2 regions of the Neobacillus sp. MER 74 genome follow, and region 1 is predicted to be linked to the other one. Evidence: riboswitches for the same ligand, from Rfam matches in the RefSeq annotation. Region 1 holds a riboswitch; the other holds the start of a gene.

Region 1 (18,230 bases):
GGGTTCATCAAACTCTACATGCTGATAAATAACATAAAAGAGTATAAACCATTTAAAGAACTCCTCGAATAAGCCTGAGCTAAGAAATGCATTGAATAGTTCAGATTTTACTATATGTTCTGTTTCAAGGACATGCTGGATAAACATAATGGGAAACACAAGAAGTGCTCCGTACATAAAAGTCCTTAAAACGAATGAAATTGGCTCTGGTTCATATTCATCTTTTAAATAAAAATAACTTAGTAATGCCAGTCCGGGGGCAAGTCCGGCTGATAATATTCCCAGCATGATGAACCTCTTTTCAAATCCATTTTCTTAATCGTAACATGGTTTCTCTATAAAGAAAATGAAAGATTCATTCCAATTCCTAATAGGTATTTATCTTTTGGTTAATTAAAACTTAAAATCTAATTTCATTCAAATTACTGGCAAGCGCAACTGCCAATTTAATTCTTGCTTTTTTAGAGTCATTATCACTTCCAAGAATTACACCCTTATTAAATAGGTCAAAGGCACTTCCTTCATAGTCATAGGTTGTATAAACTGAGCCTTCTTCTGCGCTTGTAGTTATAACTAGTTTCATTCCTTCTGCAATGGCTGTTTCAATTTCTGTCATCATTTTAGGGGCAACTTGACCACGTCCCACGCCCTCTAAGATAATTCCAGCAATCCCCGCCTCCCGTGCTGCCTTAATAAATTTCCCATCCGCTCCAATATAGCATTTAATGATTTCCACTTGTGGGATGGAAGATTTAATCTCAAAATATTCTCTTTTAATTGGTTTTTGGAAAACATGAACTTGATCATTATCGATAATGCCAAGATATCCAAACCCAAATGAGTTAAAGCCTTGAATATTAGATGCATGTTCTTTTTTTACATAACGTGCTGCAAATATTCGTTCATTAAAAACAACCACTGTTCCAGCATTCCTTAAATCATCGGAACAAGCACAATAAATGGCATGACGTAAATTAATATATACATCGCTTCCTAAATCTTCTGGAGAGCGTTGTGATCCTGTCACTACCACAGTTCTGGAATCATTAATTGTTAAATCAAGAAAATAAGAAGTTTCTTCCATCGTATCTGTTCCATGTGTGACAACTACACCTGAAACCGAATCATCCTTAAAATAGTCTTCAATCTTATTCTTCAATAGTAATAAGTCATCAAAGGTAATATGAATACTAGCCTTCTGAAAAACTGATTCAACAACTACTTCGATGTCCTTTGGCAAATTACACATACTTGCCAATTCTTCACCAGTTATCGCTCCTGAGGCCAATTTTCCCGATTCTTTATTTGTCTTGCTTGCAATAGTCCCACCAGTCGTTAATAAAACTACCTTTTTCATTATTTAGCCACCCTTTTTGCATCATTTTCGATAATTGAGCGTGCGATTGCTTCTCCGTGAAATCTGCCATTTTCAATAAATATTTCATTCGCATTATTTCCAGCAGCAATTACACCTGCAATATATATTCCCTCTACATTTGTCTCCATCGAATCCGGACTAAAGAATGGCCTTCCAGATTCTTCATCAATTTTTACACCCATATTTTTTAAAAATTGGTGGTCTGGATGGTATCCAGTCATTGCAAATACAAAATCATTGGGTATTGTATTATCTTCAGCGTCTTTTGTATAAATAACTTGATTCTCTGTTATTTCTTTAACGCGGGCGTTAAATTCCATTAAAATGGTTCCTGTTCGAACTAACGATTCAAACTCAGGGAGAATCCAAGGCTTAATACTTGGTGAATATTTATCACCACGGTATAAAACGGTCACTCTCGCACCTGCTTTTACAAGTTCTATGGCCGCATCCACACTTGAATTTTTTCCGCCGACCACACAAACATCCTTATCAAAATATGGATGGGCCTCTTTAAAATAGTGGAATACCTTTGGTAAATTTTCGCCCGGAACATTCATATAGTTTGGATGATCATAATAACCTGTTGCGATGATTACATGGCGTGCACAATACGTATTTTTACTAGTAAAGATTTGAAACATTTCATCCTTTTTAAGAACTTTATTCACTTGTTCGAAAGAGTTTATACGCAGCTGTTTTCGTTTAGCGACTTCTCGATAATAGACAAGTGCTTGATTTCTTTTTGGTTTATAACTCTCAGTAATAAACGGCACTTCCCCAATTTCTAACTTTTCTGCCGTGCTAAAAAATGTTTGATGGGTTGGATAGTGATAAATGGAATTTACCACATTTCCTTTTTCAATGATTAATGGCTCTTTTCCTTTATCCTGAATGGCAATGGCTGCTGCCAATCCGCAGGGTCCACCACCAACAATTATGATATCTTCTATTTGCATCATAGGTACACTCCTTAATACAATCACATGGATGACAAAAAAACTCCTATCGTCTATGATAGGAGTTTTTTAACTATGTTTCAATGGTTAAGTATTATATTTAGCAGCAGCTCGTTATTATATCCAGCCTCTAAAGCGGCTCGCTTCTGCCATTTTTCTAACCCCCACCATATATGCAGATAAACGCATATCTACTCGACGGGTTTGGGCAGTATCGTAAATATTATTAAAGGATTTTACCATTACTTTTTCAAGCTTTTCTTCCACTTCTTCTTCCGACCAATAGTAGCCTTGGTTATTTTGAACCCACTCAAAATAAGAAACCGTTACACCGCCTGCTGAAGCTAAAACATCTGGTACAAGGAGAATACCACGTTCAGTTAAAATCTCCGTTGCTTCGAGTGTCGTTGGACCATTTGCTGCTTCAACAACGATGCTCGCACGAATATTGTGAGCATTTTCTTCAGTAATTTGATTTTCTATTGCGGCTGGTACGAGAATATCGCACTCAAGTTCTAGCAATTCTTTATTAGTTATTGTGTTATTAAATAATTTTGTAACAGTTCCGAAGCTATCTCGTCTATCTAATAGATAATCAATATCTAGTCCATCTGGATCATGCAAGGCGCCATAAGCATCGGAAATCCCAATGACTTTTGCTCCTGCATCATGCATAAATTTAGCTAAAAAGCTTCCCGCATTACCAAAACCTTGGATAACAACACGTGCATCCTCAATTCGGATACCTTTCTTCTTTGCAGCCTCTTGGATACAGATTGTCACACCTTTTGCAGTTGCTGATTCACGCCCATGCGACCCACCTAGAACAAGCGGCTTCCCTGTAATAAAACCAGGTGAATTAAATTCATCTATTCGACTATATTCATCCATCATCCATGCCATGATTTGAGAATTAGTAAATACGTCTGGTGCTGGAATATCTTTCGTTGGTCCTACAATTTGACTAATGGCTCTAACGTAACCTCGGCTTAATCTCTCAAGCTCTCTAAAGGACATATCTCGAGGGTCACAAACGATACCGCCTTTACCACCACCGTACGGCAGGTCAACAATTCCACATTTCAAGCTCATCCAAATTGAAAGGGCTTTCACTTCCGTTTCTGTTACACCTGGATGGAAACGAATCCCACCCTTTGTTGGCCCCACTGCATCATTATGTTGTGCACGGTAACCAGTAAAGATTTTTATGGAACCATCATCCATTCTAATTGGAATTTTAACTGTCATTAAACGTAATGGCTCTTTCAAGAGCTCGTATACCTCTTCAGGATAACCTAACTTTTCAAGGGCCTTATGTATAACTGTTTGTGTCGATTTCAACACATCATGCTTTTCCTCTTGATTAGTCTTTTCATTTTCTCTTTCGGCTACCATTTGTAATCCTCCCTAAAAAAATGCTACGAATGTTGTCATCTTTCAGACACAAGTATACACCTTTCATACATTTATGCAAGAAGAAAAGTATAAAAAAAGTCCAATTATGTAAACGCTGCCATTGGCATTTTTATATGCAATGGCTAAATATTATTGCGCAATATCATTTTCCGATTTAAGGGCGGTGGCGCCCTTTTTTTATCTATAAAAACAATTAATTCTACTTAAAAAAATGAAGAATGGTTTCCACCGCTTGTTGTTCGATTATTCGCTTACCGTACTCAGCTAGAACATATGGACTAAGTATAGATGCATTGCCAAATTCGGATAAAACGCAGGCAGCTTTAATATTTTTTTCCGATTCTAAGTTATCCATTATTAAATAGTAGCGGTTGTTCCATACATAGAGACTCCCGCCGAAAATATTCACAGTGGACAGTCTTTTGGCAAGGCTGATAATATCTTCAAATTCATCAAACTCATACAAGAGGTCCTCATAGCCTTCAACTCTTACTTGCATCTCGATAAAACCATCATACAAAATTTCATCATCTTCTATCACATCATCAACGGTAATAATCAATATCATCCCTTGAGCTTGGAGGGAGAACACCTCTACCGCAACAGAACCTTGAATATCAACATCAAATTCCTCACTTGCCTCTTCCAGCATATCATGGAAAAGCTGATTCCATTTAATGGAGTCCTTCCAAATATCTTCTTTGGAGAGTCCTCTGTCAAATAAATCATCAGAGGTTAGAAAAATCTTTATTTTATTGGCTGTTAAGCGTTCTAAGCGCATGATTTTGCCCCCTGCCGTGACATAACTCTTGTTTTCAGTGTATGCCCCAGGGGTCTGTTGGTGAATTGTCTATATTTATCCTTCGATTACAGAATTCCCATTTAGTGTAATCAGGTGACATTCAGCCGGTGCACCTAACCGGAGTGGAATGGAAGTGGTACCATAACCATTACTTATAAGTTGGACCGTGTTATCCAGCTTTTTTATTTTTCCCCGCTCATGGGGGCTATATCCTAAAATATGAATTTGCCCTCCGTGTGTATGTCCGCTTAACACCAAACGTATTTTATGCTCTGGAAGAATCTTATCTGTAATATTAGGATAATGACTGGCTAATATCTTAAACCCACTTTCTTCCGCATCTAATAAGGCCAAATCTAGGCGATCTCGTTCTTGGTTTAAATCATCTACACCTAGTAAACAAAATTTTTCTCCTTTAACAGATTCAAAGGTAACTGCTGTATTAGCTAATACTTTAATACCCAATTCTAGGAGAATGGTATCCAATTTATGATAATCCACTTCATAATCATTGTTTCCCCAAACAAAATAAACTGGGCCAATTTGTTTTAATTTCCTCAAGTTTGCCTTTACTTTTTCAAAAGATACACCTTTTTCAGTTAAATCACCACCGATCACAACAATATCCGCTTTCCCCATAACTGGATTTATCACTTTATCAGAGATTGTTCGCCTATGTATATCGGAAATAAAAAAAATAGAAATGCTGCCAAGTGATTTAGGAAAGTCAGGAAAGCTGAATTCATGTTCTATGATATTATTTAAAAAAGCTTCTCGTAACATATATATAAGAAGGCAACCACCCAGGATGAACAAGAATACTAATGTTATAACCATTTCTCTTTTCCCCATTTCTTAACTAACGTTCAATGGAAATCATACCATAAAAAAGACTTAAACTAAAAAATGCAATCGTCTGCACCAAACCTAAATAAAAGAGAAGGCAAAAAACAATCAGAAGATATAGATACTCAATGAGAAGGTCAACACCAATTACTTTTCGTTTTTGCCAAGCTATTTTTGTGCCAACGATAAGTTCTGATAGGACTCTCCCAGTTAAGAGAAATCCGATAAAAAAAACTAACGTGGCTGCAAAAAATTTTAAGGGATTTACGACAAGACTTATAAAGAAATCAGATAAGGCAAAAGGTTGTGGTATTGAAATCCATTTGATGAGTATATACCCACATATAAAAATTACAAAATACTTAATCACTTTAATGAACATAAAAACCCCTCCCATACAATGTATGAGAAGGATTTAAAAACTTACCTACTGCTAGTTAATCATCTTCTTGGATGCTCAATATTCTGAAGCCATGGTCTTCCAGCCTCCTGGTGAATTTATCGATATTGTCTTTCTTCTCTATCTTCATAACGATTCTCCGGACAAGTTTATCTGTTTCATCGAAAGTTACCAGAGAAATAATATGCTCGTGGAATTGATGTGCAATTTCAGACAGGCGTGCGATTCGTCCTTCGGTTTCAACTGATGTAAAGGCAATCCGTACACCTGGACGATTCACCCCAAATGCACTTTCGAAAGAACTAATGACATCAGAGCGCGTAACTACACCAAGGAAGTTTTTGTTAGCATCAACAACTGCTAATAAAGGAAAATCCTTTAAATCAAGAAGTGTTTTCTCAAATAATTCTCCACCTTCTAGAAACTTATCATGATGTGTAGCAATATCTTTTACAAAAGTTTGGGATAAATACTCATTCTTTTGTTTATCAGACTGAAAATAGCTCATATAAATGTTGTATCTTGTCGCCACTCCTACGTATTTATCTCCACTTAAAACCGGAAGTCCATCAATCTGATATTTTTCCAAACTTTCTAAAGCGTCTTTAAGTGTAGTATTTTCCTGGACAGTAAAACATTCATGCTTTGGAATCATTATATTTTTTACGAACAAATCCATCACCTCGAAATATAATCATGCATTATTTAGTATACTTCTATAAGGCTTGGAAAAAACCCTTTTGCATTTAAGATTATGTCATAGAAAAAGGATTATTTCATATTATTAACTGATGTTGAATAAAGGGAGGACTATTATGAATACACATTTCAAAACCTTTCATCCGTATGTGAGTCCCTTTGACCCTTGTCCGCCGATTCTTGAAAAAGCATACTCTACCCCGCCAAATTTATATATGGGATTTCAACCACCAAACCTGGAACAATTTACACCACTTGAGGCACTTAGAGCCGGTACACTCTGGAAAGCATTCTATGATCCATGGTTTAGTCCACTGGAGCCTGGCAAAGGAGGATTACCCCAATGAAACAAGTTCCTGCCGAGTACTATCAATTAATGGAACAACTACAAGCTGTTGACTTTGTCTTAGTCGAACTAACCCTATATTTGGATACTCATAATGATGATCTTGAAGCCATCAATCAATTCAATCATTACGCAAAAGAAAGAAAACGCCTTAAAAAAGCATTCGAAAGCCAATTTGGACCTCTTTTGCAATTTGGTAATAGTTACTCAAGTTATCCATGGAATTGGGACGATACCCCTTGGCCATGGCAAGTCTAAAATCCGAAGCGCCCGTATTATTTTTTGAGGAGGGATTGGTGTAAATGTGGATTTACGAAAAGAAATTACAATATCCTGTTCGTGTCAGCACTTGTAATCCGAGATTGGCTAAATATTTAATTGAGCAATATGGCGGTGCAGATGGGGAATTGTCTGCAGCACTACGATATTTAAACCAAAGATATTCCATTCCTGACAAAGTAATCGGACTTCTGACAGATATAGGAACAGAGGAATTTGCACACCTTGAAATGATTGCCACCATGGTTTATAAGCTAACAAAGGATGCAACACCAGAACAAATAAAAGCGGCAGGGATTGAGGATCACTATGTAAACCATGACAAAGGTTTGTTTTACCATAATGCTGCTGGAGTGCCATGGACAGCAGCATTTATCCAAACAAAAGGGGATCCTATTGCAGATCTTTACGAAGACATTGCAGCAGAAGAAAAAGCCAGAGCTACCTATCAATGGATTATTAATATGAGTGATGATACAGATTTAAATGATGGTCTACGGTTCTTAAGAGAACGAGAGATTATTCATTCACAGCGCTTCCGTGAAGCCGTGGAAATATTAAAAGACGAACAAGGCAAAAAGAAAATATTTTAACTAAAAAGTGGAAGCTCCTCTAGGCGCTGGAGCTGGATTCAAAAGAAATAAGAAGCAGTTTTGTCCTGCTTCTTATTTTTTTTCATGGTATAGATTAATGTCATATTTTGTTTTCATCATTTCAAAGACAATATGGCGGTTTTTCCATTCTTCTTCTTTTTTCCAGTAATCTTTACTTCGGTCAACAATTTCACAGCGTAATTCATGGTATTCTTTTTCTGCTTTGTCTTTTTTCTCTTTCAATAAGTTCATGGTTCCATACATTCCCACACAAAAGACTAATAGTGTTAAATTATTCGAATCATTAACAAAAGCTGAAAACATCGCAGCAAAGGAATAGGAATAAATGCTGGCAACTGTTAAATATAAATAGACAAAAAAACTTACGGCCAATATAATTGTTCCCCAGATTGAAAGGATATGCCGCTTTTTAAACCGATCAAACTTTTCTTTCCTTTTTCTCACATTTTCAAGCGCTTGTTTGGTTGCTTGATCCGTATTTTCAAGTAATTGGATTGGAGAATCCATTTTATCACCCTCCATTTCTATATATATACATATGAACTTGTCCTTTCTATTATGATTTCTTCATGAAAAAACCGATCACTAAGGGATCGGCTAATTGTTTATCGGTATTTTCAAGACCTGACCTGCATTTACTTGTTTACTCCGAAGATGATTGGCTTTCATAATGATGTCCATCCCCTTGGGAGATTGGTAGTACTTTAAGGCTATTCTATATAGATTTTCGTTTCGTTTAACTGTATGCGTAACAGTAAACTTTATTTGTGATTCTGTCGAAGTTCCTGTTGTTTTTTTTAAGGGTTTTTTAGTTTCAGAATGTTTTACCTCGTTGCTAGTTTGTTTTGTTTCATTATTAGCAGGATTCGTTTCCTTTGATTGATCAAAATCCTCGGCTTTTGTTTCTTCTTCGTCATTTGACGTTTCTAAATTAATGGTTTCATATCCAACAGAATCCTCGGTGGTATTTGGAACTCCATTAACTTTTTTAGCTCCATCACGGTACGAAATTACACTAAAAATTATAATCGGCAGGAGAATAAAGAACAAAACTAATAAACGGATGACTGGGTATTTTAGCTTCCACTTTGTTTTTTTCTTCTTTCTCCGATGGATATGCTCACGAGGCGGCAAGTCATCCTTGGCGTCCACTTTCTCATTAATTTTTTCTATACGTTGTTTCAAACGTTCCGCCTGGTCCCTGTATGGTTCTTCGCTATTCATAGCCGCACTCCTCCCCGTGGGTCTTCTCTAGTTGGACTTTTACATTTTATATAAACACCTAATAAAAAATCAATAACAAAATGCATAACAATTGTAACCGCTAAATTATTGGTCCATTCAAATATTACACCAATCAAAAAGCTTAATATAACAATATTTACAAATAAAAACCAATTAAAAAGATATCGATAGTGAATAATTGCAAAAATAATGCTCGCAAAAACCAATCCTACTTTTGTTTGTATGATTCCTCTAAACAATAATTCCTCACTAAACGCTACAAAAAAAGCAATCAGTATGATGTGAAAAAAGTTTCTATTTTTAAAGATTCTTTCATTTAACCCCCCGTCATCATAAAAGGAAGAAGGCAGCCATTTCATTAAAAGAACATCTAACATCACAATGATTACTCCCGCAGGAATCCCAATTATAAAAATGTTAGAGTCATCCAAAATTATATTTTCTAAATAGGAGAAATGGTCAAAAAATATAAACCCCAATAGTAACGAGATGACACAGAGAATGATTTGTGTCATATACAGATGAAAAAGCAAATCTCTATCCGTTAATCCATTTATTAATTCAAAATACTTCTTTTTCATTCCCTCAACTCACTATTGATTAGAATTTTGGCAAGTAATTCTTTCCAGTTTTGTTCCGTTTTTCTCACCAAAGGTAAATCACTAGAATGACTTGTTTGGTAGTCGATTATTTGAAGTCCGCATATGTCACAGCATTTGTTTACCTTGTTTAATAGTGTTTCATCAAAATATTGTAAAATATTTTGACGTCTGCATAATCTAGATTCAGCCCATTTTTTCATTCGATAAATATTATTCTTTTTAATTGTTAATCTTTCCAGAACAAACTCTTTAATGATGTTTCTTAATTGTTTAATACTTATTGTTTCAAGAGAAGTATTTATTACAAAGTCCTCAACAATCCGCCATTGAATTTCCGAGAAACCGCCAAGATCCATTAAATTGATATCTAAAGTCATCTTCCCATCTATTAACATCCGTTTCTCGTCCAGTTTATTAAACAACCAGTCTATTTGCTGCTCAGATGGTAATTCACTCTCCGCAAGTTGAATCGGCAGTTGTTCATCCCCAGGCGTATATAAAAGGATGGCAATACTAGGTTTGCCATCTCGGCCAGCCCTTCCAATTTCTTGGAGATACGATTCTATTTGCATCGGCATATGATAATGAATAACAAACCGGATATTGTCCTTATTTATTCCCATGCCAAAGGCACTTGTGGCACATATAACATCTAATTGTCCGTACACAAACTGCTGTTGAATCAGTATTCTAGTGGATTGGTCCAAACCGCTATGATAGGCCATCGCTCGGCAGATTCCTTTATCTGATAACAAGGAAGCCATTTGTTCAGCCATTTTTTTACTTGAAAAATAAATAATCCCAGGCTTTTGCAAATTGGCAACAAGCTCACAGACAACCCCTTGCTTTTCGCGGAATTCTAATAATTCTTTAACATAAAAACCTATATTTGGCCTGTCAATTGTGGACTCTATTTTTTTAATTTCATCCAAATCAAGTGAACGAATGATGTCCTCTCTTACTTTTTTGGTAGCAGTTGCAGTCAGCGCAAGTGTGAGTGGATCGCCAAACTTTTTTCTAATTTCACCTAGTTTTGAATAATCTGGCCGAAAGTCAAAGCCCCATTGGGAAATACAATGAGCTTCATCGACTACAAACAATGAAATTGTAAGTTCTTGTAGTTTGCGAAGGATAAAAGGAATCATTAACATTTCAGGTGAGATGAAGATATACTTATACTGTTTCAATTGATGAAGTGCATTTTTCCTTTCATCTGCACTAAGAAAGGAGTTTAACGCAATGACTCTCTTTTCACCAAATTTCTTTAAATGTTCCACTTGGTCTTGCATCAATGAGAGGAGTGGCGATACTATTAAAATTTGCCCCTTTAACATTAGACCTGGCAGTTGGTAACACAATGATTTTCCTGTTCCTGTCGGGAGCATAGCCAATGTATGATGGCCAGACAAGATTGATGTGATTACCTCTTTTTGTCCAGTCTTAAAACTTGGATAACCAAAATGTTCTATTAATACTTTTTCTAGTTCCATTATCTATCACCATATTTCGCCAATACTAGTCTTATTTGAAAATATGTTGCGGTTACAATCTTTTCTCGAATTAACTTTAACTGTTTAGTTGCTATTTGGTGTGAAATTTCTAAAATCTTATTTTGTAATTCTTTATCTACGTAAGTATCGATGGAGAAATTCTCCATATTTAAGGCTAATTCAACCAGATGGTCTTCTATTGTACTTAATTTTAAGTGCCTTATATTTGCAATCATATCAAGTGTATATCCTTGATTTAATAATCTTTGTGTTTTCCTGGTAGATAACGTTAATTCATCATTTTTCATTAGACCTTTAATTAAAAAAGGCAAAATTTTAAACTTATAACCATCTTTCTCAATTTTTCGCAATAAATAATGAAGTGTATTTGTAAAACCAATTTGGTAGTCGTGAAAATTTATATTTAACTGTTTGGCTGCTTGAAGAGGGGTCAAGCCAATTTGTTGAAAACCTGTTAACCGAATTACTAAGATGGCAGGGTCAAACCCGTTTCCCGCGTCAAGACAATCTTCTAATTCTGAATAAAAAGTTGTCCCCATTTCCATCCTAGGCAGATTCATACTTTTTAGAGCGGATTTTAACCAAGTATGAACTTCTTTGTTTTTTTGGATGGGAGTATATCTTGTTTCTCCGAACATTAAATTGGATATCACCTGTACTAATAGGGACAATCTTTCCCAAAATAAGGAGGTCATTTGATGATAGTTCCAGCCTTGAATATACTTCGGCAGTTGAGTTTTTTCTAGAAGCTCTTTTCCAAGAAGCGTAACTATAAATCGTTGTTCTCCGATATTTTTTACCCACTTTTTTTCACTCATCGATTGAATAATTTCTTCAAAAGATTCTCTGGATAATTGCTCATAAATCCCAAAAAAACTTTTCAACGAAAATAAATGGGCATCTTGGATAGTTTGCGATGACTTTTTTCCATTAAGAAGGTGATACACCGAATAAATGGTCCGTTCCTTATTTAATTGTTTTATACTATAAAGAATGATGGATTCAATTTGGAGCATACGAACCTCCCATCACTTATTTCGCACATATTCGACCAAAAACACCATTTTCTCTCTTTATTCTACCATGAAATAAAGGATCTTGATGCCCAAAAATGTGGAAGATTTAGCAAAACACTTGGATAAACTAAAGTGATAAAGGCATTTTTCTATTGAAAAGTTGACGATACAGTTTTACAATAGATATGAGTTATCCGTTTTCATATTAATAATGGAAATGAGTCTTATTTTTTTAATTTACTGGGAGGTTTTTTTCATGGCAAAGTACACAATTGTTGATAAGGAAACATGCATTGCATGTGGAGCTTGCGGCGCGGCAGCACCAGATATCTATGATTACGATGATGAAGGTATCGCATACGTAACACTTGATGATAATGAAGGAATTGTTGAAATTCCTGATGTATTAATCGATGACATGATGGATGCTTTCGAAGGCTGTCCTACTGATTCCATTAAAGTAGCTGACGAAGCTTTTGATGGCAATCCAACTAAATTTGAGTAATATTTAGGATAATACGTTTAAGCTACTGCCTCTCTCCTATTTAGGTGAGGGGCCTTTATTTTTGTTTACAAAATAAAACAGGAGGAATGATTCCCCCTGTCCTTTAGCTACTTAGGCGCTTTTAATAGTAGTAAATTTATTGATCCATGCTTGCATCCGTATGAACAGAAGCATGAAGATGATGGACATCATGACTCCTTTTAAAAGGTTAAATGGTAAGATTGCTGGCAATACTAAATTCCTCATATCTGGAAAGCCCATTAGAACGGTATATGCAGGTAAAATTACCAAGTAGTTTAAAATACTCATCATAACTGCCATGATTGCCGTACCAAAAATTAATGCTAGCGTCATACCTTTTCTAGTCTTAAGTCTATTATATACAAAATAGGTCGGCAGGATAAAAACAATTCCCGCAACGAAATTGGCTATCTGCCCCACCGGGATTCCTGTTTGACTACCTGTCTGAATATAATTAAGGACATTTTTAAAAAACTCAACTAAAATTCCTGCAATCGGTCCAAAAATCAATGTGGCAATTAATGCTGGAATGTCACTGAAATCGACAAACAAGAAATTTGGGAATAGCGGCAACGGAAATTGTATGAGCATTAACAGAAAAGCAATACTACTCAGCATTCCTATTGACACATAAGCCCTAACGTTCATTTTCCTCTTTTTCTGCATTTTCTTCATCTTCCTCTCTCCTTTTTTTGATCCATCGCGTTAAGGAAGAGAGGTTCAGCAACAGACGAGACCAATGTAAATAAAAACTCCCTCAGCAATAATTTGCTTAAGGGAGTTTACAAAGGCACGCTTAATAAACGTTCATTAATATAAAATTTTTTGAACGTCTGCAGAACCTCCATCTTCTCCCATCCAGACTATACTGTCGGCTTTGGAATCTCACCAAATCCTGCCATAAAACGGCTCGCGGGCTTATGAGTTTTACTCAAATACCGCCGATCGGGAATTTCACCCTGCCCCGAAGATAGATCGATATTAAATTACAATTTCAATTATACTGCAGAACTTATCTTTTGTTAAGTAAAAGGTTTCACGTAACAAGACCCGCAGAAAATAGTCTGCGGGTCTTGCTGCGTGAAATTAATGTATATTCAATATTTGTTTAGGTTTGATCAAGTCGGTGGAAAGGTGGTTTAACTCTTTAATCCGGGTCACCGAGATGTTTTTTTCCCTCGAAATCGAATACAATGTATCACCTTGTTTGACGATATATTGCTGGTTTGTCACCTTGATTTTATCCTCATGATTGAATTTAATATGTGAGCTCGCTTCTAATACAACGCCATTGCTTGCGGCAATCCCTCCGCGTACTGTTTCCCCGGTGTCAGCTTTTCCTAATATCTTTTCTGGATCCAATGCAAACTTCTTATCATATCTCCATTCTTGCTGATGCGTTTCAAAATGGAGATGTATCCCTGTAGCTTGTCCAGTTTCCCCCATTTTTCCTATTACTGTACCTTGCTTAATCTTTTGTCCTTGTAACACGTTTCTCTTGTTTAAATGTGCATAGACAGTTACTAAATGACTTGGGTGTTTAATAAACACTACGTTTCCATATGTATTAGAGTAATAAGATTTCACCACCTGTCCGTCAGCAACTGCTAGTACAGGTGTATTTAATTTTCCAGCGATATCAATTCCCTTATGCTTACCCATCCTTGTTCCATATGTATCAGAAACTATACCATCTGCAGGCCATATCCATCCATCCTTAATCTCTTTATCAACCTGCATACTAGCTTCGGAATGTTTTCCTCCTAAAAATAACAAACTGACACATAGCGCCATAATTAGGGCTATAATAACCCTTTTTATGTAATCTCGCATTTTCTTTAGTCACTCTCCTTATTTCTTTTCCTCCTCCACACAATATGTAGTATTTTTCACCTTTAGAACATAATCCTTATCGGTGGAGTGATTAGGCATACTTGTTATAATTTGGAGAAATGATAAATAATATTCATTAAAAAATCAACCTTTAACGGTTGATTAAGTAAATTATTGTAATGTCCGTTGATTCGGAGCCAGCGGTACTTTGTTCTCTTTTGACAGGTCAAATGGACCAAGATTTTTTGTTGGAGGGTTCGTAATAAAGACTTTTTCTAATCCGAATTCTTTTGCTGTTAATAACAGTGACTCATAAGCGTTGATTGTTGATTGATCATCTTGAAGGCTCGTATTATCCTCCATTGATACAATTAACGTTTTCTCTTTAATAGACACCTCATTTATCGGAAGTGCAGGTAAAAGTGAACTCTTTAATCCTAGTGCGGGCTGATCCTTTTTCATTTCCTCAACAGCCTTCTTAATATCTTCATATTTTTCTATAGATGGGACTAAGAAGGGTATATCATTACCCTCAGAATAATAAAAGAAGTAGGCATGATTCTTTTGTTGCTGTACACTCACTTCGTCTTGATGACCATAATTCCCCAATTCAATACCAGGTTCTCCATTGGTTGAAAATCTTATCTTTTTAACATCACTATTGGAGGAGATATCTTTTTTCAGAACATTAATGAAATTTGTTTCTGTCGCTGATCCTTGTCCATACTGATGGTTTGATGGAACATCGACTAAGATAGCATTATTTTTTTCATCAAGTTTCAATGAAGCACTAAGAGGATAGAATTCACTTAATCCCCATTCCTGCTCCTTTAAATTCACCATATTTTCATTAAATAACTCCAGCCATGTTTTCTCATTTGAATCATTAATTATTGTTGAAACGGGTACAAGGATTTGTATTTGCGGGTCAGGAATCCAGTAGGTTAATACTTTTCCATCACCCACTTCTTCATCATAAATAGCCGTTTTCGAAGTTTGAGTTTTATCCGCTCCTGAAAATGTCCTTGCTTTTGGACTTGCATCCTCCTTTTTCAATGCAATGGTTGAATTTTCATCTGCCTTTTGTATGTCTCGCTCTACAGATGATTTTTCTTGACCAGCGTGATCCTCTGAATATTGTGGCCCGACCATTAATTTAGGAATTAAGATAAAAAAGATGAGCAAGGCAGCAACAGTAGCAAGACCAGGTACCAGCCATTGTTTTGGTTTCTTTTTTCTTATCGGAAGATTTTCGTAAATGTCACGAGGATTGCGATCATCTTGTATTTTAGGCATCTGCCTTAATAATTCTTCGAGCTGCTTATCGCTCCACTCTGACTTTTTCACTAGTTAATCCCTCCTTTTCATAAGAAAGTTCCATATGCTTCTTCAATACCTTTAACGAACGGTGTTGTGTAGTTTTCACCTTACTTTCAGTCCATCCTAGTGCCTGGGCTGTTTCAGAAATAGATAAATCTTGTATATACCGTAGAATTATTACAGCTCTTTGATCCAGTGTGCAATATTCGAGGCAATTATATACCCATCTGATTTCTTCCCTTTGTACTGCAATTTCTTCTGGAATCGGATATCCGTCTTTCAGTTGATCAGTTGACCAATCGAATTTTTCCAGTAATCTTCCTTTCCATCCTTTTTGTTTTCGGAAAAAGTCTATAGCTACATTTCTCGCAATCGAAAAAAGCCATGTTTTCTCACTGCTTTTCCCTTCAAAACGTCGATAGGATTTAAATACCCTTATATAAACCTCTTGGACAAGATCCTCTGCTTGTTCTTTGTTTCTAACCATATAAAATAGAAATTGAAAAACGTCGTGATGGTATTTTTGATAAAGTTCATCGAAAACGGAGTCCATCCATTCCCCTCCCCGTTCATAATATTAGTCGATTTATATGTATAAAAAGTTTCACCTTATAAATATAGACTTTTTTGTGACAAAATGAAAGGTATTATTTGGAATAGATTTCCTAAAGATATGACAAAAAAACTCATCCTATTTTTATGGATGAGTTTTTGATTGAACAATATTTTTTTCTTAAATGTTCCCCGTGAATCAAGAACAGTCGGCAAAAAACTTGTTCATTTTACTATTTTCGAGGTACTAAAAAGGAAAATGTCGTCCCTTGTCCGAGTTTACTTTGAACCGAGATATGACCATGATGTGCATCAATAATATTTTTTGCTATGGCTAGTCCAAGGCCTGTTCCTGCTCTTCCTCTAGTTCGTGCCTTATCAGCTTTATAAAAGCGCTCAAAAACGAACGGCAAGTCTTCTTCAGGAATACCAGAGCCAGAATCCTTTACTCCAATCATGATTCCCTTTTCTTCAGATCCGACACTTAATTTAACTGATCCACCTTTAGGTGTATGTCTGATTGCATTATCAATTAAATTTGTGAGTACCTGTTCGATTCGATCAGGATCAAAAGAAATAGAGGTGATTCCATTTTCAATCTCCACATACAATCGAATTTCATTATCTTTAGCTAAACCCTGAAACTTATGGATTATACGATTAATAAATGAAGAAATATCAATTTCTTCCATTGTTAGTTGAAGATGACCCGCTTCCATTCGCGCCAGATCCAGCAACTCATTTACAAGCCGGCCCATCCGCAATGATTCATCGTAGATAACCTTTGCCATTTCCTTTTTCTCTTCCTGGGATTCAGCAATATCATCTACAATCGCCTCACTATACCCTTGTAACATCGATATAGGTGTTCTAAGTTCATGTGAAACATTTGCAATAAAATCTTGTCTCATCTTATCTAGCTGCCGTTCCTCTGTCATATCCCTTAAAACAGCAACAGCACCGCGGATAAAACGGTTACTATATAAGGGGCTTACTAAGATGACCCAATGCCTGCCTTGAAACGAAATCTCACCAATTTGTTCAGACTCAGTATCTACTGCTTGTTGAAATAGATCCATTACCTCCGTTGGGATAGCCTCAGAATCAGCACTAAATACACCCATTTCATAATACCAATATTGTAGAAAACGGTCAGCCGGGGGATTAGTAATTAAGATTGTACCATCCCGATTAAAAGTAATAACTCCATCTGCCATACTACTTAAGATACTTGATAGCTGTTCTTTTTCTTGGCTGAGTGCACTCATATTGAATTTCAATTGTCTGCCCATTTGATTAAACGCAGTTGCTAATTCACCAATTTCATCGTGAGTGAGGATTGGAACTTTGGTATCAAACTTCCCTCTAGCCACTTCAAATGCTGCTTCCCTCATCTTTCTTAACGGAGCAGCAATTCTTGTAGATAAAAAGAATGCAAAAATCGTTGTAAGAATAATTGCAACGCCAGCCACAAGTAGAATAAATTTTGTTGTTTCATGAGTTGTTTCCTGCATGACTTCCATTGATTGATAAATAAATACAGCACTATGCTTTTCGCCAGGAAGATGCAAAGGTACACCGATAATCGTAAACTTTGTTCCCTTTCCATCATCATCATTTTCATTGAACGTAAGTGTGGAAACCTTTTCTACATTAATGTCTCTTTGAAAGACCTGTGATAAATTTGGGTCATTCTTAATATCTGTCAATGATAATCTTTTCGTCTTTTCTGTGTTTGGAGAGTAGTAGATTTCATTATCATTTTTGATGATGACAACATTATTTACTTTATCGATAATTTCCCAGGATATCTCTAATCCAAGTGATAATTCCCCATTAGTATGGCCTTCTAAAACGTTAGCAATCTTCTCGGCTGTATTGGTTAA
Region 2 (13,119 bases), on a different contig from region 1:
TGCTACAATAGAGTCGTCATTCCGAGTATTTATTACTCCGGCTTTATTGGCAACATTTACGTTGTTAGCAAGACCTTTACTTTACTGTAAAGGTCTTTTTGTGTTCTTTTAGGCCTTTACTGTAATCGGTAAAGGCCTATTTTTATGGCGTAAGGGAGTATTTTTTGAAAAAAATCAACTTTAAGGAGGAAATATTCATGGATTTAGCTCTTTTACTGGAATACGGCTGGGTGTTAATAATCTTGGTGGCATTAGAAGGTCTCTTAGCCGCAGATAACGCGCTAGTGCTCGCGATTATGGTGAAACAATTACCTGAAGATAAACGTAAGAAGGCATTATTTTACGGTTTGGCAGGTGCCTTTGTGTTCCGCTTTGCTTCCTTATTTGTGATTTCGTTTCTTGTGGATGTGTGGCAAGTTCAAGCCATTGGAGCTCTATATTTGCTGTTCATGGCAGGTAATCATATTTTCCGCAAGGTGGTCATTAAAGGGAAGGAGGAAGATAAAGAGGAGAGGGCAGGGGCAAAAAAGAGCAACTTTTGGGTGACTGTATTAAAAGTTGAAGTGGCCGACATTGCGTTTGCCGTTGATTCGATCCTTGCTGCTGTCGCAATGGCCGTTGCCCTGCCAAACACACCGCTTCCAAATATCGGTGGTCTGGATGGTGGTAAATTTTTAGTAATCTTTGCTGGAGGGGTAATTGGTTTAATTATTATGCGCTTTGCAGCGAATCAGTTTGTGAATTTATTGGAAAAAAGACCAGGTTTAGAAATTGCTGCTTTTACAATTGTGGGCTGGGTTGGAGTGAAGCTTGCCGTCTACACGTTATCACATCCTATGTTAGCGATTTTAAGTGAAGATTTTGCGCATTCAACAGTTTGGAAAGTAACCTTTTATGTTGTATTAGTAGGTATCGCCGCAGCCGGCTGGTTTTTCTCAAAAGATAAAAGCGTAGAACCAGTGCGAGAAGAACCCAAGACACTATAATTACTTTTCACCCTCATAAGAAAGGCAGCCTCAACCAAATTTGCCTTTCTTATGTCTTTTTTACATACCATTGTAAGGTTAAAAGTTGTAGAAGTTGAAACAATGAGCAACCTATAAAGTATAATCAAAAATCCAATTTTCTAGAGAGGTTTGTATTGATGAAATTAAAAACATATCTTATAATCGCCTTTAGCCTGAGTGTTGTTTCCATTATTGGCTTTAGTTTGATATCCTTATTAATAAGTGACCAAAAAATCATTCATTTTGATCGAACTATAATCGATGCTGTTCAAGGAATGGAAACACCATTTCTTACATCTGTAATGAAATTCTTTACGTTTATTGGTTCGGCTCCCTTTGTCATTGTTCTTAGCCTTTTTCTTTTACTTTTTCTCTATAAAGTGCTCCATCATCGCTTAGAATTAATCTTATTTGTAGCGGCCATTGTGGGTTCAGCGATATTAAATGGAATTTTAAAGAATTTTTTTCAACGCGTACGCCCTGAGTTCCATCGCTTAATTGAAATTGAAGGTTATAGTTTCCCAAGCGGTCATGCAATGAATGCTTTTACGGTCTATGGAATTATTACCTTCTTATTATGGCGGCATATTACAAGTTCGTTAGGTAGATGGGCACTAATCTTTGTAAGCATGGTGATGATTATAGCCATTGGCATCAGTCGAATCTATTTAGGTGTCCATTATCCCAGTGATATCATAGGTGGATATTTTGCAAGCGCCTTTTGGATTACAACAGCTATTATATTTTTCCAGTATTATCAGGTTCAGCGTTATAATAAAAGACAACGACGTGAAAAGAATATTGCCTAAATTTCCTATCTAGTATGGAGTGATACATATTATCAGAAACAGTATTCCTAATTTATTTACCATTTCTAATTTGTTTTTCGGATATTTATCCATTATGTATTCCGCCCAGGGGGATTACAAAAATGCTGCCATTTTAATATTAATAGGGATGATGCTCGACAGTATGGATGGCAGGATTGCACGAATGTTACGAGTGGATAGTGAGTTGGGGAAAGAGTTAGATTCGTTAGCAGATGTGGTAACTTTTGGTGTTGCACCGGCAATGATGGCTTATTATTCCTATTTCTCAGAGTTTGGTGTGGCAGGGATGGCCATTTCAGGATTATTTCCTTTATTCGGAGCCTACCGATTAGCCCGGTTTAATATTAATGCTGTTAAATCTTCAAATCATTATTTTACCGGTGTTCCCATCACTGCTGGGGGAGGATTACTAACACTGCTTACCTTATTCCAAGGTAAAATGCCAGAGTTCATTTTGCCCATTGCCTTTTTTATCATCTGTTATTTAATGGTGAGCACGATAAAAATTCCAAGCTTGAAAGATGTCCCATTACCCAAATACGGAATTATCGTCACACTTTTCCTAGGGTATGCGATATACCTCGTCTTCAAAAAAGAGCAGCATCGCTTTCCGTATTTCATCTATGTGGCAATCCCGCTGTACATAGCTTTTATCATTTTCCAATTAGTAAGGAGAAAGAGAAAAAGTAATGGTGGAATAAACAAATAAGAACAAAAAAAGGGTGTCAGGTACCATGTGAAGAATTCACACGGTGCCTGACACCTTTTTATTTACATTCCGAAAGACATAACCCAGATTGAACCAGCAACGGTTACGAAGGCGATGAAGAATCCGTAAGCGACGTTGATGATTTGGGATTTGCCGTCTTCTCCTTCGTTCATATGCATGAACATATATAGCTGAAGGGCAGCCTGGATTACAGCTAAAGAGCCGATAATCCAGAGTATTGTTTTAAAAGGAAGATTAGTTTTCAGTGCTACACCAAGTGCGGCGAAGGTTAGTACTAATGACATAATAAAACCTAACACATGTGTAAGTGGAAATCCTTTTGTATTTTTAGCCATTTATGCCACCATCCTTGCTAAATACACAAATGTGAAAATGAAAATCCAGACAACATCTAAAAAGTGCCAATATAGACCGATGATAAAAGTTTTACGAGCAGTAACAGGTGTTAACCCTCGTTTTAGTATTTGGATAATAACCATAGTCGCCCAGCCAATACCCATACTCACGTGCAGTCCGTGTGTTCCAAGTAATACAAAGAAGCTGGAAAGGAAAGCACTTGTTTGCATGGTAGCTCCTTCATGAACATAATGGATAAATTCTGTGATCTCCATGAACACGAACCCAGCACCAAGGAGAAGGGTAATGATAAACCATAACAATAATCCATTCCGGTTATGACGGCGCATCTCATAAATGGCAAGACCGCAAGTAAAACTACTAGTTAATAAAAGGATCGTTTCGACCATAACATCTTTTATTTCAAAAAGGTCCTTTGGAGTTGGACCTCCAGCATATCTCGCACTAAGGACAGAAAATACGGCAAAGAGAGTCCCAAAGAGAATAATCTCCGCTCCTAGGAAAATCCAGAAACCGAGAATATTCATTCGGTTCTGTTCTGTTTGATATTCGAGTGGTAAGGCAGTGTTTACATTAGCTGACATGGCTGTTCCCCCCTTTATCGACGTTACGCCATGCTTTTTCCGTTTCCTTTATTTCGTCAACATGAACATGGAAACCATCGTTGTAATCGAATGAACGAATGATTAACCCAATAAGTATTCCAACAGTGGCTACAAGAGCCGCAATTTTCCATTCAAAGACTAGGAAGAAACCAGCAATGCCAAAGATTACGCCCATATAGATTGGTAAGCCGGAATTACTTGGCATATGGATTTCTTCAATTTCTTCGTCTTTCAACGTCAATCCTTCGTTATTCTTTTTCATATACCAGAAGCTATCAACAGATTTCACTTCAGGCAATTTCGCAAAATTATAGAATGGAGGCGGTGAAGCAGTTGCCCACTCTAGCGTTCTTGCATCCCATGGATCGTTTGAAATATTACGGTCTGCATAGCGTGCACTCCAATAAATGTTATAGCAAAGTGCGCCAAAGCCGATTGCTAAGATAACTGCACCAATAGTAGATAATAGGAATAATGGTGCATAGCCAGATTCAGCAGAATAAGTGTACGAACGACGCACCGCACCATCTAATCCTAGGAAGAACATTGGCATAAACGTTAAGTTAAATCCAATGGTAAAGAACCAAAAATGTATTTTACCAATTTTCTCATTGAGCATATGGCCGAACATTTTTGGCCACCAGTAATAAAGTCCAGCAAATACCGCAAACACAACACCAGGAATTAACACATAATGGAAGTGAGCGACAAGGAATAGGGTGTTGTGGTATTGGTAATCGGCCGCGCCCATTGCGAGCATAACGCCAGTTACACCACCGATGATAAAGCATGGAATGAATGCAAGTGCCCAAAGCATCGCAGTGGAAAACTCAATTCGACCTTTTCTCATCGTGAATAACCAGTTAAACATTTTGACACCCGTTGGAATAGCAATCATCATCGTCGTAATGGAGAAAACGGAGTTAACTCCTGGTCCAGCTCCCATTGTAAAGAAGTGGTGGACCCAAACGAGCATACTTAAAAACGCAATACCAACAATCGAGAAAACCATAGATTTATAACCAAAAAGCATTTTTCTTGAAAATGTTGAAATAACTTCAGAAAACATTCCAAATGCGGGTAGGACAACGATATATACCTCAGGGTGACCCCATAACCAGAAAAGGTTAGCCCACATCATATCCATACCGCCACCCGCTAAGGTGAAGAAATGGGTTCCAAAGATCCGGTCAAACGTCATTAATGCAAGTGCAACCGTGAAAATTGGGAATGAAGCAACAATAATCACCGAAGCAATGAATGAAGTCCAAGTAAACATTGGCATTCTCATCAGTGTCATGCCTTTTGTTCTCATTTTTAAGATAGTAACAATAAAATTTATACCCGTCATCAGGGTACCAATCCCAGCAATTTGCAGGGCAATCGCATAATAGTTATTCCCGATTCCAGGAGTAAATTCTTTACCTGCAAGAGGGAAGTATGCAGTCCAACCAGCATCTGGAGAACCACCGACAACAAACGAAATATTAAACAGCATCGCACCACTAAAGAACAGCCAGAAGCTTAACGCGTTAAGTTGTGGGAATGCGACGTCACGAGCACCGATTTGCAGTGGGATTACTACGTTCATTAAGCCAATTAATAATGGCATTGCTGCAAACAAAATCATAATGACACCGTGTGTAGTGAAAATTTCATTGTAATGTTGTGCATCTAAAAATTTCATTTCTGGACGTGAGGTTTGAGCCTTCATTAAGAGGCCGTCAACACCGCCACGGAAAAACATTAATACACCAGAGAGGATATACATAATCCCAATTCGTTTATGATCAACGGTTGTTAACCATTCTCTCCAGAGCCATTTCCATTTTTTTAAATAGGTAACTCCAGCCACAATTCCGATCATTGTTAAGAGAATAGCAATCTGGGAACCTAGTATTAATGGGTTGCCAACAATAAAAAAGTCATGCCAATTAATGTTCATTGTGCTCACCTCCATCTGATTTCTCACTCTTGTCCATGCTTTCCATACCTTCCATGTCCATAGAATGACTATTTGTTTCTTTTTCTTTGAAAATCTTTCCTTTTACGCCATGTACTTCGTACAATTCAGGATTTGTATAAGTTTTAGAATTCATATCCGCATGGTTTACCCAGGCAAGATGTGTTCCAATAAATGTTTCACGTCCTAAGTGTGTAGGCTTAAGAAGTTGATTGTATTTCTTTTCTGTTAACTTAGGAGCAGTTTCTTTAACTTCTTTTACCCATTTTTCAAAGGCTTGGGGGGATTTTGCTTCAACCGTAAATTCCATTTCAGCATAGCCCTTACCATTAAAGTTTGTATTTCTTCCTAAAAATTCACCAGGCTTGTCAGCTGTAAGGTACAGCTCTGTCTCCATCTTGTTCATGGTATACTTTTGACCGCCTAAAGCAGGAACCCAGAATGACTGCATTGTACCTGCAGAAGTTAACTTAAACTGCACAGGCGTGCCAGCAGGAATATTCACGTAGTTCACAGTTTCAATCCCTTGTTCAGGGTAGCTAAAAATCCACTTCCAATCGGCAGAAGTCACATTAATGGTAATTGGTTTTTTATTTTCATATCCAGCAGGTACTTTTTCTAACTTATAGATTGTATTAACAGTAGGAATCGTTAAAGCAATAACAATAAGAATAGGAATGACAGTCCAAATTATTTCTAATTTTGTGCTGCCATGTTCTTCAGGTGGTTCGTAATCTGCATTTTCAGGCTTAGCCCGATATTTCCAGATAATATATCCAAATAAACCAAAAACAACGACAACCACTAGCAACATAAAAATAAGTGACCAGTTAATTAAATCTAGAATGTCACGTGCGGCAGGTCCTTTTGGATCAAAGACGACCATATTCGTACATCCGCTTAAAAGCATAGTTGGTACTAAAGCTAACAGTGGAATTAAGTAGCTTTTTTTAAACATGAATTTTTCTCCCTTCCAAATGTTCACTTTTACGATTATAATCGTGAAACCTTTCACAAACAAGACTGAATTACTTCTTTTTTTGCTTCCATGCACTGATTAAGCCTAATTTAAATTAGTTATTATTTAATAGTAATTAGTCCGTTAGTCTTTTCTAAAACCTATATTAACAATAATGCTGTGATGTTTATACACGTTTTTCGATTAATTTGTGACAAATTTGTTAAGGTTTTAAAATTCCTATCGAGGAAAAGAATGTATGTAAATTTTTACCTGGTAAATTAAGTATTTTTAGTTCAAAACTAATCATTGTCTATTTTTGCAAAAAAGTGGGATAATACGTAGGAATACATAGATGAGGAGAGCCAAAAATGAAGGTAAAAGTGAATCGTAATGCAGCAAAAGCTTTGAAAAAAATGTTAGAACAAGAAGAAGCACAAGGAAAACTTTTTCGTGTGCATGTCACAAGTATTCATGGTGACCATGCCCATTATGATTTAAAGCTTGATACACCAACAGAAAATGATGTTGTCGTCACAAGCGATAAAGAAATTGATTTCATTATTGATAAAAATGACTCAAACCTAAATAGTATTTGGATTCAATATTTCCAATTCCCGAAAGATGAGTGGCTGATTACTAACCCAACCATGGGCGTCCATCACCATCATTAATAGCACCACATTAAAACGCTTGTTTTTGACAGGCGTTTTTTTATTATTGTTATTTTCTTAAAACTTGAAATAATTAGTAATTATTTCATATAATCCCATTACCATGAACAATCGTAAGTAATTTCATACTAATAAAAGGAGTGTGCATATGATTTAATCACAAAACAAGTTTACCCTTCTACAATCATAGAAGGGAAATCTTTTGCAATAAGTCTTTATGATATAGGAGATAAACACTTTAGTCAGTTCTTATTTCGAGGGTAAGATAAATGAAGTAGTCCATTATTAATTTGTGAATGTATTAAATGAGCCTGTGTTGGTTCAGGTAGGTCAATTACTCGTTCAAAATCACCATATTCGCGTTCTCTCTTCATTTCCATTTCTAATGGTAGAACAGGTTTTATTCTGCCATTAATTTTTAAATGATTATTTGAAATTAAGCTAAGCGAAACATCTTCTGGATTTACCCCAGGTATTTCAAAAATAATAAAGTTATAATAATCATTTTGGTATAAGTCAAATTTTGGATTTAGCGATACTTCTCTAAAAAATTCATCTGGTTGTTTTTGCTTTAGTACGCTAGACCAAAAATTGCTCTCTCTATACTCGTTAGTAATCTCTAGCCATTTTCTCATTTTTTCTATATCCATATTGCTGCTCCTTTAAATTTGATTAGCTATAGGCATAGATGGGTTAGCTATTTGATCCTGATCACTAATATCTGTATCTATATTGCCTGAGTACATTAAAGAAGTAGCTGGTGATAAATCACCTAAAGTGAAATTTGCTCCAACAAATTTACTATTTGCAGTATGGCTGTTATGCACAGTAGGACCGATATCAACATTCCCGTTTTGGGTGGCTCCATTTATCTTGAAATTTAAAATATTTATTTGATATGGCATATCAGATAACTCCTATAATTTTAGATTGGTGGTACAGGTTGAATTGGTGTATTGACATTAGTAGAATCAGTAGTTCCAATAGAGGTTTGATCATTAACGTCTGGATCATTTAACAGGTTTTCCATCATTGCCTCAGTTGGTGAAGTATCTCCATATGAAGCATTAATTCCTTGTAATTTACTATTGGCTGTGGGACTGTTATGAGATGCTTCCCCTATAGTTATGGAGCCATTGCCCGAAATACTGTTTATTTTTAGATAATATAAATTGATAACAACCGATGGCATCATTAAACACCTTTCTATTCTTGGCTTATGGGTACTATATGCAATAGAGCGCCTATAGGTTACTTATTAAAGGATTATAAGAAAATTGCAAGATACTTGTCAGAGTATTTATTATAACTATATTATGTAAACTTAATGTTTGATTAGTTTTTAGAAATGATGTTATCTTATTATAGGAAAAGTATGGAAGGGAGCTTGATATACATATGGATAATTTTAATAATGACATTGAAGTCAAACTAGTTGCACTCGATATGGATGGTACGCTTTTAAATAATAAAGGACAGGTATCGGAAGCAAATCGTGAAGCCATCAAAGCTGCTAAGGAAAAAGGAATCTATGTGGTTCTTAGTACAGGCCGTTCACTTTTGACGAGCAGAGAGCATGCTGATTCATTGGAGCTTGATTCTTATTTAGTCACCGTTAATGGTAGTGAAATATGGGATGATCAACGTCAATTAGTAGAGAGGAACTTGGTAAAGTCTGAACTTGTTGAGTGGATGTGGAGGTTATCGCTGCAACATAAGACTAAGTTTTGGGCGATTAGCACGGAACGCAATTGGCATAATGAAATGCCGGAGGACTTGCATACTTTAGAATGGATGAAATTTGGCTTTAATATCGATGATGATGAAACCAGAGAGATAATCATGAAAGAATTACAGGCAAAAGGTGAATTTGAACTTAGTAATTCTACGTTGAAAAATATTGAAGTGAATTCGGCCGGTATTAATAAAGCGAAGGGTCTGGAGATTGTTTGTAACAGGCTGGGATTGGATATGAAAAATGTAATGGCCGTAGGTGATAGTCTTAATGATTTGGCGATGATCAAGGCAGCTGGCATGGGAGTTGCAATGGGAAATGCACAAGATCTTGTGAAAGAAGCTGCGGATTGGGTAACTACCACAAATGAGGAAGACGGAGTTGCAAAAGCAATCCACAAATGGGTTTTATAAAGATTTTATATCCAATTAAAATTTTTAAAATTGTTATGGTATAGGTAAAAAGGAAATGGGTAAAAATAATTATGCAATCAATTTGCAATTTACATGTAATAGTTACATGCTAGGAGGCTACAAAGAATGGAATCAGGTAAAGTAAAATGGTTTAACAGTGAAAAAGGTTTTGGATTCATTGAGCGTGAAGGTGGAGAAGATGTATTTGTTCACTTTTCTGCTATTCAAGGCGAAGGATACAAAACATTAGACGAAGGTCAAGAGGTAACGTTTGAAATTGAAAGTGGCCAACGTGGACCACAAGCAGTAAACGTCCGTAAATCATAATGACCCGCCAATAAACAGACCCAAGCCTTTTGGGTCTGTTTTTTTATAATATTGCGATGTGCTCCATTTACCGTTAAGAAGAGAATATAATACGAAAGGTAAATGAAAGGGCACTCCATTTACCATGAAGAGGAAAAAACCGTTGACACGGTAAATGAAAGTGAGTTCCATTTACCATGAAAAGGAAAAAACCGTTGACACGGTAAATGAAAGTGAGCTCCATTTACCATGAAGAAGAAAAAAACGTTGACACGGTAAATGAAAGTGAGTTCCATTTACCATGAAGAGGAAAAAGCCGTTCACACGGTATATGAAAGGTCACTTCATTTACCATGACATGTTAAAAAGAATCTACACGGTTAAAGAAATCAACTAGTAAAACCCCCTCTGCAATAGTACGCAAAGGGGGGTTAACTTTCTAAACTAATTATTTATTTCCTTAACTCTGCCAACTTGTCCATCCGTAAGCCTGACTTTTATGCCATGAGGATGAAAACTGGACTTGGTTAATATATCCTTGACGGTCCCCTCTGTTAGTTTCCCACTTCGTTGATCCGCTTTTAGGACTATTTTGACGAATGCACCTGGGAAAATATCTACTCGATTTTGCCCACTAGACACCCATTTTTCTCCGTGAATTACTTACTTTTTTCGTCTGCTGGCTTTGCAGCTTTTTAGTTGCCATCGAGTTGTTTGAACTTGAAGTTCCTCCGGCAGATTTGTTCTTCTTATTTTGCAGTTGTTGTTTCATCGCTTCTTGTAGACTTATTTTCTTCTTGGGTTCTTCCTGTGGATTTGTTTGATTTTCATTACTCATAAAAAATCCTCCTATTAATGTGCTAAGTCCATTATATGCTATTTTCATCCAAATAATAAAATTTACGACATCATTTAAAAAAAGATAGTTAAAAAAATTTGGACGTTATTTCTCATTTTTGGAATAACGTCCGTTAATTTTAATACCTATACATGTGTGGACGATTTGGAATGAATTTAGTCGAATTATTTTTGCAGGAGTTTAAGAGTGACGGTGAGAATTATATTAATATGATAATTCAAAAGGGGGATTAGCATGAGTATCCAAGTAATAGAAAAAGAAGAAATGAAGGTTGTTGGAATTTCATGGAACGGAACTTATTCACAAATCAGTACACTCCCAGGTCTATTTAAAAAGATGATAGATCGGCTAGAAGAAGTATCATATCAAACCAAAGACCCTGTTTTGATCGCACCTTTTCACAGCAGAGAAACAGAATTTACTTATTATGTTACAACTCCAGTTGAAAAAATTGAGGAAATCCCAGATGGTATGGTTGGTTTTACGATTCCAAGTAAAAATTATGTATTTGCTACACATCAAGGAAGTCATGAAACAGTGGAAAGTACATATAAACAAATCTATGCCTGGATGGAAGAATATGGATATGAACATGATCACAATGCCCTAAGTTTGGAAGTGTATAAAGAAGAGCATAAACATCAAAATGAGACTGGTGAATTACATTTTGATATTTATTTACCTGTAAAGACTTATAAACAATAAATAAGTTGGTAAAATTATGACGGTAAGCTAAGTTCTGGTTATTAATTGTGTTTTTAGTGCAATATAGTTAAGCTAATAGCTTTACTATTAGAATGAAATGTCATAACATATAAGTATATATTTAAATAATTTCCTTCGGGGTCAGGTGAAATTCCTAACCGGCGGTGATGAAGCTATGCTTCTTAGTCCGTGACCCGGTTAACATTAATATGTTAAGCGGTGGATCTGGTGAAACTCCAGGGCCGACAGTTAAAGTCTGGATGGGAGAAGGAAAAGACAGGATTAACAATAGGGTGAAGTGTACCTATTTTTAAGCCTTTATTTTCTATTGTCTTTTTTTCAAGACCCTGATGACAAACTGTCTTTAGGGTCTTTTTTAATTTTTTGGGCAGAATCAAAGGGAAACATAGTAAGGAGTTTGGACAATATGTTTACTGGAATTATTGAAGAAATTGGCGTAGTCGCAAACATCCAGCGGACTGGCGAGTCGTTTGTATTGAACATAGAAGCGAATAAAATACTAAACGATGTCCATCTTGGGGACAGTATTGCGGTTAATGGGGTTTGTCTGACGGTTACATCCTTTACGGGTAAACTGTTCACAGTAGATGTGATGCCGGAAACGGTCAGAGCTAGCAGTTTAAGTATGGTAAAACGAGGGTCCAAAGTAAATCTTGAGCGGGCTATGGCAGCGGGTGGAAGGTTTGGCGGTCATTTCGTTTCAGGACATATTGACGGAACAGGTGTAATAAAAAGTAAACAATCACTTGAAAATGCGATTTACTATGAGATTGAAGCCGAAGAGGAATTATTGCGATATGTAATCTTAAGAGGGTCGATAGCGGTGGATGGGACAAGCTTAACCGTATTTGCTGTTTCGGAGAATAGTTTTACATTATCCATTATCCCGCATACATTGTCAGAATCGATTCTTGGACAGAAGGGTTCAGGGGATATTGTAAACTTAGAATGCGATATGATAGGAAAATATGTTGGTCATTTTATAACTAATTTTTCTAATCAACCTCCGCAAAAAAGCAGCAAGGGGATAACCGCTAATTTTTTAGAAGAGCATGGATTTTTTTAAATAAAATTGAAAGGGGAGGTAACTGTGTTTAATACAATTGATGAAGCATTATCGGACCTAAAGGAAGGTAAGGTTATCATTGTCTGTGATGACGAGGACAGGGAAAATGAAGGGGACTTTATTTCCCTTGCTGAAAAAGCTACACCTGAGGTCATAAATCTTATGGCCACTCACGGTCGAGGCCTAATTTGTGTGCCTATTGACGAGGATTTAGCTAATAAGCTTGACTTACATCCAATGGTTACCAACAACACAGATCCGAAACGAACTGCCTTTACTGTCAGTATCGATCATAAATTCTCTACCACTGGCATTTCTGCTTTTGAAAGATCCGCAACAGTTTTGAGTATGGTTGACCCCGAATCAGAAGCCGGTGATTTCTTAAGACCAGGACATATTTTTCCACTCGTTGCTAAACAAGGTGGAGTTCTGAATAGAAATGGGCATACAGAAGCAGCTGTTGATCTTGCCAAATTATGCGGTGCGAAGCCTGCAGGGGTTATTTGTGAAATTATGAATGAGGATGGAACGATGGCCCGCGTTCCTGATCTTTTCAAAATTGCAGAGAGAATGAACCTTAAAATGATTACGATTAAAGATCTAGTTGAATATAGAATGAAAAATGAACGAATGGTTAAGCGGGAAGCATAGATTACCGCTCTAAAGCTCAACTACACAAAACAATTGATGGAGGCATACACATGGGAAATATTTTTGAAGGAAATTTAGTTGGTTCTGGGTTAAAAATTGGAATAGTTGTTGGACGTTTCAATGAATTTATTACTAGTAAATTATTAAGCGGTGCACAGGATGCACTTAAAAGACATGGAGTTAGCGAGTCAGATGTGGACCTTGCGTGGGTTCCGGGGGCATTTGAGATTTCATTAATC

The links. A riboswitch is a leader RNA that binds a small molecule or an ion and turns the genes downstream of it on or off. The one in region 1 is predicted to bind FMN.
Region 2: linked by a shared signal. The riboswitch ahead of ribE (riboflavin synthase) and the one ahead of M3610_RS05150 (ECF transporter S component) in region 1 are both predicted to bind FMN.

The regions. Positions count from the first base shown of each region.
Region 1 covers NZ_JAMAUV010000002.1:158,007-176,236, forward strand. The annotation lists gene prsW (glutamic-type intramembrane protease PrsW) at 1-288, opposite strand, end outside; gene M3610_RS05070 (asparaginase) at 401-1,357, opposite strand; gene M3610_RS05075 (YpdA family putative bacillithiol disulfide reductase) at 1,357-2,337, opposite strand; gene M3610_RS05080 (Glu/Leu/Phe/Val family dehydrogenase) at 2,455-3,732, opposite strand; gene M3610_RS05085 (genetic competence negative regulator) at 3,953-4,534, opposite strand; gene M3610_RS05090 (metallophosphoesterase) at 4,610-5,392, opposite strand; gene M3610_RS05095 (hypothetical protein) at 5,415-5,783, opposite strand; gene M3610_RS05100 (CBS domain-containing protein) at 5,839-6,474, opposite strand; gene M3610_RS05105 (spore coat associated protein CotJA) at 6,617-6,847, shown strand; gene M3610_RS05110 (spore coat protein CotJB) at 6,844-7,104, shown strand; gene M3610_RS05115 (manganese catalase family protein) at 7,149-7,718, shown strand; gene M3610_RS05120 (YpbF family protein) at 7,791-8,246, opposite strand; gene M3610_RS05125 (LysM peptidoglycan-binding domain-containing protein) at 8,337-8,963, opposite strand; gene M3610_RS05130 (CPBP family intramembrane glutamic endopeptidase) at 8,960-9,565, opposite strand; gene M3610_RS05135 (RecQ family ATP-dependent DNA helicase) at 9,562-11,076, opposite strand; gene M3610_RS05140 (YpbB family protein) at 11,076-12,113, opposite strand; gene M3610_RS05145 (ferredoxin) at 12,370-12,618, shown strand; gene M3610_RS05150 (ECF transporter S component) at 12,730-13,314, opposite strand; FMN riboswitch at 13,482-13,615, opposite strand; gene M3610_RS05155 (peptidoglycan DD-metalloendopeptidase family protein) at 13,726-14,472, opposite strand; gene M3610_RS05160 (hypothetical protein) at 14,644-15,819, opposite strand; gene sigX (RNA polymerase sigma factor SigX) at 15,794-16,345, opposite strand; gene M3610_RS05170 (ATP-binding protein) at 16,578-18,230, opposite strand, start outside.
Region 2 covers NZ_JAMAUV010000009.1:109,650-122,768, forward strand. The annotation lists gene M3610_RS16355 (TerC family protein) at 198-986, shown strand; gene M3610_RS16360 (phosphatase PAP2 family protein) at 1,145-1,816, shown strand; gene pssA (CDP-diacylglycerol--serine O-phosphatidyltransferase) at 1,836-2,546, shown strand; gene qoxD (cytochrome aa3 quinol oxidase subunit IV) at 2,609-2,902, opposite strand; gene qoxC (cytochrome aa3 quinol oxidase subunit III) at 2,903-3,508, opposite strand; gene qoxB (cytochrome aa3 quinol oxidase subunit I) at 3,498-5,474, opposite strand; gene qoxA (cytochrome aa3 quinol oxidase subunit II) at 5,464-6,450, opposite strand; gene M3610_RS16390 (iron-sulfur cluster assembly accessory protein) at 6,822-7,124, shown strand; gene M3610_RS16395 (Hsp20/alpha crystallin family protein) at 7,367-7,774, opposite strand; gene M3610_RS16400 (spore germination protein) at 7,787-8,029, opposite strand; gene M3610_RS16405 (spore germination protein) at 8,050-8,316, opposite strand; gene M3610_RS16410 (Cof-type HAD-IIB family hydrolase) at 8,523-9,272, shown strand; gene M3610_RS16415 (cold-shock protein) at 9,399-9,599, shown strand; gene M3610_RS16420 (YwbE family protein) at 10,023-10,220, opposite strand; gene M3610_RS16425 (hypothetical protein) at 10,213-10,416, opposite strand; gene M3610_RS16430 (GyrI-like domain-containing protein) at 10,672-11,142, shown strand; FMN riboswitch at 11,270-11,418, shown strand; gene ribE (riboflavin synthase) at 11,570-12,229, shown strand; partial or broken gene ribB (3,4-dihydroxy-2-butanone-4-phosphate synthase) at 12,254-12,874, shown strand; gene ribH (6,7-dimethyl-8-ribityllumazine synthase) at 12,931-13,119, shown strand, end outside.